Regions from separate parts of the Aureimonas sp. D3 genome, predicted to be linked through region 1. Evidence: riboswitches for the same ligand, from Rfam matches in the RefSeq annotation. Region 1 holds a riboswitch; the other holds the start of a gene.
What was found. A riboswitch is a leader RNA that binds a small molecule or an ion and turns the genes downstream of it on or off. The one in region 1 is predicted to bind thiamine pyrophosphate.
Positions count from the first base shown of each region.

Region 1 (4,376 bases):
CGCGCTTGCGCCAGATCAGCAATCGTTCCGGCGTCTGCGGAGCCCAGGGCATCTGTTTGAGAATGGTCGGCCAGACCGGACCCAGCGCCACATAGTCCGGCCGGGCCGACAGGGCGGTTTCGAGTTCGGCCTCGTCATGCGTCGACAGACCGAGCTTGAGTCCGGCCGCACGGATCGCTGTCAGATCGGCCTCCACCAAATCTTCTTGGCCCAGATGCACGAAATCCGCGCCTTCCTCGGCCGCCAGCCTCCAGTGATCGTTCACGACGAGCTGGCATCCATGGGCCTTGCAGACCGCCAGCGAGCGGCGAATCTCCTCGCGCAGGCGGGCGTCGGGCATATCCTTGGCGCGAAGTTGCACGAGCTTGACCCCGAGCGGCACGATCCGCTCGATCCAGGCGGCATCCGGCATCACGGGGTAGAAAGCATCGAGCACGAGGCGAGAGGCGCTCATAGAACCGCCTTTCCGAAAACGGGTGTCGAGGGCGCCGCCATATCACGCGGCTCCATCGCGCCCGCTTCGAAGCTGAGCCGCCCGGCTTCCACCGCCAGACGAAAGGCGCGTGCCATCGCGACCGGATCGCCCGATGTAGCAACGGCGGTGTTGAGAAGAACCCCATCATAGCCGAGTTCCAGAGCCTCGGCCGCGTGGCTCGGCCGGCCGAGCCCTGCATCGACGATCAGCGTCACGTCGGGGAACTGCGCGCGCAGCGAGCGCAGCCCATAGCGATTGTTGAGCCCGAGACCCGAGCCGATCGGCGAGGCCCAGGGCATCAGCACCTCGCAGCCCGCCTCGACCAGCCGTTCGGCTACAACCAGATCTTCGGTCGTGTAGGGCAGGACGCGGAAGCCTTCGCCCGACAGGATGTGCGCGGCTTCCACCAGACCGAAGACATCGGGCTGCAGCGTGTCGGCATGGCCGATCACCTCAAGCTTGACGAGGTCGGTGCCCAGAAGCTCGCGGCCCATCCGCGCCGTTGTCACCGCTTCCTTGACCGTGTGGCAGCCGGCCGTGTTCGGTAGAAATGCCACGCCGAGCGCGCGCAGATCGTCCCAGAAGCCGGGCCCACGCGGCGCGCTGAGATTCTGCTCGCGGCGAAGCGACACGGTGACCAGCGCCGGCTCCGCCGCGCGGATAGCCGCCTGCATGATCGCCGGCGAGGGATAAAGCGCCGTGCCCAACATCATGCGGGAGGAAAAGGTCCGATCGTAGATGCGCATCGCGTCACCCTCCCTGCATCGGGCTGAGAAGCTCAACCTTATCGCCCGCAGCAAGCGGGGTGTCCGCCCGCTCGCCGCGCGGCACGAATTCGCCGTTGAGCGCGGTCGCCACCGCTTCGGGCTCGACGCCGAGTTCCCGAAGCAGCGCATCGAGCGAGCCCGCCTCGACCTCGCACGGGTTACCGTTCAAATGCAGGATCATGCGGCCTCCATGAGGGATAGTGCGGCGCGGGCCGCCTGCCCGGAAAGCTCGGGCGCCAGGAGAAACCCATGGCGATAGAGCCCGGTGAAGCAGACATGGCGTCCGCTCTGCGTCACGCGCGGCAGATTGTCGGAAAAAGCCGGGCGGCAGGCAGCGCCCGTTTCCAGGATTTCGGCTTCGGCAAACCCCGGATGCAAGGAGAAGGCCGCTGTCAAAAGCTCCACCGCCGAGCGGAGGGTGATCGGCCCGCCGCGCTCGCTTTCGATCATGGTCGCGCCGATCATGAAGACCCCGTCCTCGCGCGGCACGATATAGATCGGCCAGCGCGGATGCAGAAGGCGAACCGGCCGGGCCAGACTGACGTCGCGGCTGCGCACCAGGACCATCTCCCCGCGCACGCCGCGAAGACCCGGCGCGTGAGCCTTGAGACCGCGGCAGTCGACGACGGTCTCGCTCGACAACGCGGCAGGTTCGGCCTGCGAGCCCCACAGCAACGTACCGCCGAGATCCTGAATTCGCCGAACGAGAGAGGCCATGGCTTGGCGCGGATCGAGATGCGCTTCTTCTTCGAAGAACAATCCCTGGCGAAACCGCCCGGCGAGATCGGGCTCGATCTCGGCGATGCCGTCCGCATCCAGCAGGCGATGAGCCTTGGTGCGGGCGGCGAACTGGCGAAGATCGGCCGCATCGCGCGGCGCGGCCAGAACAAGCGTTCCCCGCCGCTCGACCGGCACCCGGTCCGCCCAGAAGTCGATGCCGCGCAGACCCGGCTCGATGATGGCGGGGTCCGCCGTCGCCGCCTCGCAATAGGGCGCGAGCATTCCCCCCGCGAGCCACGAGGCCGCGCGCTGGCCGAGTTCCGTTGCGGCCTCGTGCACGACGACGGACCGCCCCTCTTCGGCCAGCCGAACGGCCGTCGTCAGCCCGGCGACTCCGGCCCCCAGGACATGGATCACCATGCGCGCGAACGAGCGTCCAAAACGAAAGAGCGTTGCGTCGAGGTCATCATCGTCTCCGCCAAAGCGCGAGCCGCTCGCAGGACGGGAGCGGAACGCTCGCTCCAACAGGTGCACGCGCGGCGTCGGCCTCTTGGCCGAGCGGTGCATCCCTGTCAGAGGCGCAAACGCTCCATCCCTACGCCAGTGCGAACTGGATCAGGTTCGTGGGGTCGCCGGATCGTGCTCCGGCCTCTCAGTTCCGCTGCTGGAACTCCCCCTGGATGCTTCTCAGGGTAAGCGTTCGGCTGGCTCTGTCAACTCATCGCCATCGGACGGTTCCGAAAGCTGCCCGTGGTCATCGGCAAAGATCGGCCCTTTTGCGCCCGGCGCATCCGGCCCGAAGGAGAGGACATGATCGGCGATCGCCTGCGCCGTCACCTCGTCGCCATTGATCACCGTATCGGCCCCCGCGTCGATCAGGCGTTCGCGCTGTTCGCCGGAATGAACGCGGGCGGTGATGCGAATGTCGGGATTGGCGGCGCGGGCTGCCGCGATCATGGCGACGGCCTCGAAACTGTTGGGAAAGGCGAGCACCAGGTCCCGCGCGCCGGCAATATGCGCGGCGTCCAGAACTTCGGGCTTCACGGCGTTCCCCACCACCGTCTCGAACCCGGCCGCGCGCACCCGCGCGACGCGTTTGTCGGCGTCCTCAATTACAAGAAAGGCGCGGCCGGCATCGGCCAGCCGCCGCGCGATCTTGGAGCCGACGCGCCCATAGCCGACGAGCACGAGATGATCGCTCAGCTCCGTGCGGCGCAGCGCGCCGTCCTCGATGGCGACACTGCCGCTCGGAATATGCGTCTGCCTCTCGCTCGTCTCACTCGAGGTCGTATCGTTCCCCTCGTCACCGCCGCCTTCCAGAGCCGAGCGGCCCTCCGCCTGCCGCCAGCGATCGACCCAGGCAAAAAGAAACGGATTGAGGACGATCGACAGGATCGCGCCGCCGAGAATCAGGTTCTTCGCCTCGGGCGGCAGAATTTTCAGGTTCAGGCCCAGCGTGGCGAGGATGAAGGAGAACTCGCCGATCTGCGCCAGCGAGACGGAAATGGTGAGCGCCGTCGAGGTCGGATGACCGAACAGGCGCACCAGAGCGAAGGCGACGAGCGACTTGCCGACGACGATGATCAGCAGCGTCGCCAGAACCGGCAGCGGATCGGAGATCAGCGAGGCCGGGTCGAACAACATGCCGACCGAGACGAAGAACAGGACGGCGAAGGCGTCCCGCAGGGGAAGCGAATCTTCGGCCGCGCGATGGCTGAGCTCCGATTCGCTCATGATCATGCCGGCGAAGAAGGCGCCGAGCGCCAACGAAACGCCGAAGAGCGAGGCCGCGCCGAAGGCGACGCCGAGCGCGATGGCGAGCACGGCTAGGCGAAACAGCTCGCGCGAGCCGGAGGCAGCGGTGAGTTGCAGGAGCCAAGGGATGACCCGCCGGCCGACCACCAGCATCAAGACCACAAAGATGCAGAGTTTGAACACCGTCACGAGAATGATGCCGGGAACGCCGAAGCCCAGATCGGAACTCGCGCCATGCACGGCGGACGGGTCACCCCCCAGCGGCCCCGCGAAGGCCGGCAGGAGAACCAGCGCCAGAACCATGGCGAGGTCTTCCACGATCAGCCAGCCGACGGCGATGCGCCCGCGCGCCGTTTCGATCAACCGTCGCTCCTGCATGGCCCGCAAGAGAACGACCGTGGAGGCGACCGACAAGGCGAGGCCGAAGACGAGGCCCGCGCCCAGCCCCCAGCCCAGAAGCCAGGACAGCGCCATGCCGAAGAGCGTCGCCGCCGCGATCTGCGCGATGGCGCCCGGCAGCGCGATGGCCCGCACGGACAGGAGATCGCCCAGCGAGAAATGCAGACCGACACCGAACATGAGAAGAATGACGCCCAGCTCAGACAACTCGCCCGCCAGGCCTTGATCCGCCACGAAGCCGGGCGTGAACGGCCCGGCCG
Region 1 covers NZ_BBWM01000052.1:12,664-17,039, forward strand. The annotation lists gene AUL36_RS15105 (thiamine phosphate synthase) at 1-454, opposite strand, end outside; gene AUL36_RS15110 (thiazole synthase) at 451-1,221, opposite strand; gene thiS (sulfur carrier protein ThiS) at 1,226-1,423, opposite strand; gene AUL36_RS15120 (FAD-dependent oxidoreductase) at 1,420-2,382, opposite strand; TPP riboswitch at 2,538-2,649, opposite strand; gene ybaL (YbaL family putative K(+) efflux transporter) at 2,650-4,376, opposite strand, start outside.

Region 2 (4,376 bases), on a different contig from region 1:
ATCTGGCGGAAGCCGTGGCGGACGCGCAGATCGTCATGATCGCGGTGGGCACGCCTACTCGCAAGCTCGACGGCAATGCCGACCTTCAATATGTCTTCGCCGCCAGCCGCGACATCGCCCGCGCCCTGACCCATCCCGCCGTCATCGTCACCAAGTCCACCGTGCCGGCCGGCACGGGGCGCGAGATCCGGCGCATCATCGAGCGCGAGAACCCCTCGCTCGACTTCGACATCGCCTCGAACCCCGAGTTCCTGCGCGAAGGCAACGCCATTTCCGACTTCATGAAGCCGGACCGCATCGTCGTCGGCACGGAGTCGGCGCGTGCGAGAAACGTGATGGAGGCGCTTTACAAGCCCTTCACCGCCCAAGGCTTCGAGCTGATCTCGACCGACATCGTTTCGGCCGAACTCATCAAATATGCCGCCAACACGTTCCTTGCCACCAAGGTCTCCTTCATCAACGAAATGGCCGACATCTGCGAGAAGGTCGGCGGCAACATCGCTGACATTTCGCGCGGCATGGGGTCCGACAAGCGCATCGGGCGCGCCTTCCTGCAGCCAGGGCCGGGCTATGGGGGCTCCTGCTTCCCGAAGGACACGCTCGCGATGGTGCATATCGGCGAAAAGGCGCTGAGCCCGGCGACGATCGTCGAAGCGGTCATCGCGGTCAACCGCGCCCGGCCGCACCGCATGGTGGCCAAGGTCGTGGCGGCGGCGGGCGGCGATGTGCGCGGCAAGACCGTAGCGCTGCTCGGCCTCACCTTCAAACCCGAGACCGACGACGTGCGCGACAGCGTGGCGGTTCTGGTGGCCGAACAGCTCGCCGCCGAGGGGGCGATCGTACGCGCCTACGACCCGCAGGGGATGGCCCATGCCCGCGAGCTTCTGGGCGAGGCCGTCCAGTATGCACCGAGCATGGACGCCGCGCTGGAGCGTGCCGATCTCTGCGTGATCGCGACCGAATGGCGGGAATTCTCCGAGCGTCCGCTCGCCGACTACAAGCGCGCGCTCGCCGTGCCCATGATCGTCGATTTCCGCAATGTCTTCTCGCCGGCCGAGGCTGCGGCCGCCGGGCTGGGCTATATCTCGATCGGCCGCGCGAGCGTGCCCGCGCCCGAGCTTCTGCCGGCCTGACCGTCCCTGCCCCACATCCGGCCCGTCACGGCGGGCCGGTTGACAAAGCCGGGAGAGGCCGGCATCACTCATGCCATTCCGAGGGGTGCGCCTGATGGCGCTGAGATGGCGAAAGCCGAACCCTTGAACCTGATCCGGGTCATACCGGCGTAGGAACGGGAATGGGCGGCGCTTCAGTCGTCTTGGCACCTTCTTCGCTTCGCTCCGGATCTCTTGCGGCCCGTCCGGGCCTGAGGAGATCGCATGGGTTTCATTCGACTGAACGCCACTGAACCGCCCTCGCGGCCGAGTGCCGATGCAGGTTCTAGCGCTTGCGCGAAGCCGACGGCGCGGGTCCCTCGGCGCAGGGACCCAGACAGTCCGCGAGGCCATGGCGCGGGACAGTCGGCGCTTCGTCTCCGCGCCTTCCTGCTCTGGGCCTCCCACAGTTCCTTGTCTCGCCATCCGCCCCGCGAGGCCTGAGGCCATGCGCGCGCTTCGCGCCACGCTGTTCGGACTTCTGGCGGTTCTGCTGATCTGGGCGGGCTTCGTCGCGCTGGCCGCGCCGCCGCCCTATATGCTGCCCTCGCCCGCGCGCGTCGCGACAACGCTCTGGGCGCGCTCCGGCTTTCTTCTGGCGCAAGGCTGGCTGACGCTGGTGGAGACGATCCTCGGGCTCGTTTTCGGCGCTTGTGCCGGCGCACTGGCGGGGCTCGGCACCGTGCTCTGGCCGCGTCTCGGCCGTGTCGCCTGGCCGCTGCTCCTCGTGCTTCAGGCCATGCCCGTCTTCGCTCTCGCGCCGCTTCTGGTGCTCTGGTTCGGCTTCGGGCTCGTGTCCAAGGTCGTGATGGCGGCGCTTGTCATCTTCTTTCCCGTCGCCTCCGCCTTTGCCGACGGGCTGCGTCGCACCGAGCCCGAGCTTCTGGACGCCGCCGCCCTGACCACCGCCACCCATTGGCAGACGCTGCGCTTCGTGCGCATTCCGCTCGCCCTGCCGGCCCTCGTCACGGGCCTTCGCGTCGCCGCCCCGCTGGCCCCGCTCGGCGCGGTGATCGGCGAATGGGTCGGCGCGTCGGGCGGGCTCGGCTTCGTGATGATCCAGGCCAATGCCCGGATGCAGACCGACCTCATGTTCGCCGCCCTCGCGCTTCTGGCCGCCATGACGCTGGCGCTGCGCGCGCTGGTGGACGAGTTCGCGCCGCGCCTCGCCCCCTGGGCGGCCGAAAGCGGCCCCTCACCCTTTCCCTCCCTCCTTCGAAGGAAATCGTCCTGATGCGTTCCCTCTTCGCGGCCGCCGCCCTTGCGGCCTCGCTTCTGGCAAGCCCCGCGCTCGCCGCCGACAAGCTGACCGTGCTTCTCGAATGGTTCGTCAACCCCGACCACGCGCCACTGGTGATCGCCAAGGAAAAGGGCATCTTCGAAAAGCACGGGCTCGATGTCGATCTGGTGCCTCCGGCCGACCCCTCCGCGCCGCCGCGCCTCGTGGCCGCCGGGCAGGCGGATGTCGCCCTGCACTACCAGCCCAATCTCATGCTGGATCAGGCCGGCGGCCTGCCGCTGGTGCGCTTCGGCACACTGGTCGAAACGCCGCTCAACACGGTCGCGGTGCTCGCCAACGGTCCGGTGAAGAGCCTGGCCGATCTCAAGGGCAAGCGCATCGGCTATTCCGTGGCGGGCGTCGAGGAAGCGCTTCTCTCCGCCATGCTGGGCTCGGCCGGGCTGACGCTTGCCGACGTCACGCTCATCAATGTCAATTTCGCGCTGACCGCCTCGCTCGCCTCCGGCAATGTGGACGCCACGATCGGCTCCTATCGCAATTTCGAGGCGACGCAGATGCGCCTCGAACAGCATGATGGCCGCTTCTTCTACCCCGAGGAAAACGGCGTCCCGGCCTATGACGAGCTGGTCTATGTAACGCGCCGCGATCTCCTGAACGACGCGCGCCTGCCGCGCTTCCTCGACGCGGTTGAGGAAGCGACGCTCTATCTCACCAACCATCCGGACGAAGCTCTTCAGCTCTTCCTGAAGGCCTATCCCGACCTGAACGACGAGTTGAACCGCACCGCCTTCGCCGACACGCTGCCGCGCTTCGCCAAGCGCCCCGGCGCGCTGGACACGGCGCGCATGGAGCGTTTCGCGGAGTTCCTGAAGGCCAAAGGCGTCATTCCGGCCGTTCCGCCGGTCTCCGATTACGCGGTGGAGCTGAAGCGATGATCCCGGTCGCGCTCACCATTGCGGGCTCGGATTCGGGCGGCGGGGCCGGCATTCAGGCCGACCTCAAGACCTTCTCGGCACTCGGCGCCTTCGGCACCAGCGTTCTGACTGCCGTCACCGCGCAGAACACGCGCGGCGTGACAGCAGTCGAAACGCTCTCGCCCGCCATCGTCGCGGCGCAGATCGACGCCGTGCTCGGGGATTTCCATGTCGGGGCCATCAAGATCGGCATGGTGTCGAGCGAGGCGGTGATCCGCGCCATCGCCGAACGCCTGCGCGTCCACCAAAGGCGCGCGGTCGTGGACCCCGTGATGATCGCGACCTCGGGCGATCGGCTGATCGACGAGGATGCGCTCGGTGCCTTGAAAGAGGAGCTTCTGCCGCTGGCCGAGGTTCTGACGCCGAACCTGCCGGAAGCCGCGCTGCTCCTGGCCGAGCCCGTGGCCGAGACGGAAGCGGAGATGCGTGAACAGGGCCAGCGTCTCCGCGCCCTCGGGCCGCACGCCGTCCTGATGAAGGGCGGACACCGTCAGGAGGCCGAAAGCGTGGACTGGCTCCTGTCGGATGCCAGCGAGCTGCGCCTCGCCTTTCCCCGCGTCGAAACGGTCAACGACCATGGCACCGGCTGCACGCTGGCGGCCGCCATCGCGGCGGAACTCGCCAGGGGCCATCAGCTGGACGAGGCCGTGCGCGAGGCACGGACCTATCTGCAAGGCGCGCTGCAATCCGCGAAGAATTGGCGACTGGGCGGTGGGCGCGGGCCGGTGCATCATTTCCATGCCCTTTGGCCTGCAATCGCAGGGGAGCGCGCATCGTGAGCGCAGGCGCACTTGAGCCGCAAGGCGTCGCTGAGCCAGCGAGCATCACGCAGGAGAAGCGCTTCAGCGAGCGGCTGCGCGCTGCCGCCGAGCCCGACTGGACGGTGGCCGTCACGCATCGCTTCACGCGAGAGCTGATGTCCGGCACGCTCGCGCCCGATGTCATGGCGCGTTATCTCGTTCAGGATCATCGCTTTCTCGATCCGTTCCTGATGCTGCTCGGCGCGGCCAT
Region 2 covers NZ_BBWM01000050.1:41,736-46,111, forward strand. The annotation lists gene AUL36_RS14410 (UDP-glucose dehydrogenase family protein) at 1-1,133, shown strand, start outside; TPP riboswitch at 1,205-1,306, shown strand; gene AUL36_RS14415 (ABC transporter permease) at 1,600-2,385, shown strand; gene AUL36_RS14420 (ABC transporter substrate-binding protein) at 2,385-3,326, shown strand; gene thiD (bifunctional hydroxymethylpyrimidine kinase/phosphomethylpyrimidine kinase) at 3,323-4,144, shown strand; gene AUL36_RS14430 (TenA family protein) at 4,141-4,376, shown strand, end outside.
Region 2: it holds a riboswitch for thiamine pyrophosphate, as region 1 does, so the genes downstream of both, AUL36_RS14415 (ABC transporter permease) here and AUL36_RS15120 (FAD-dependent oxidoreductase) in region 1, are expected to answer to the same signal.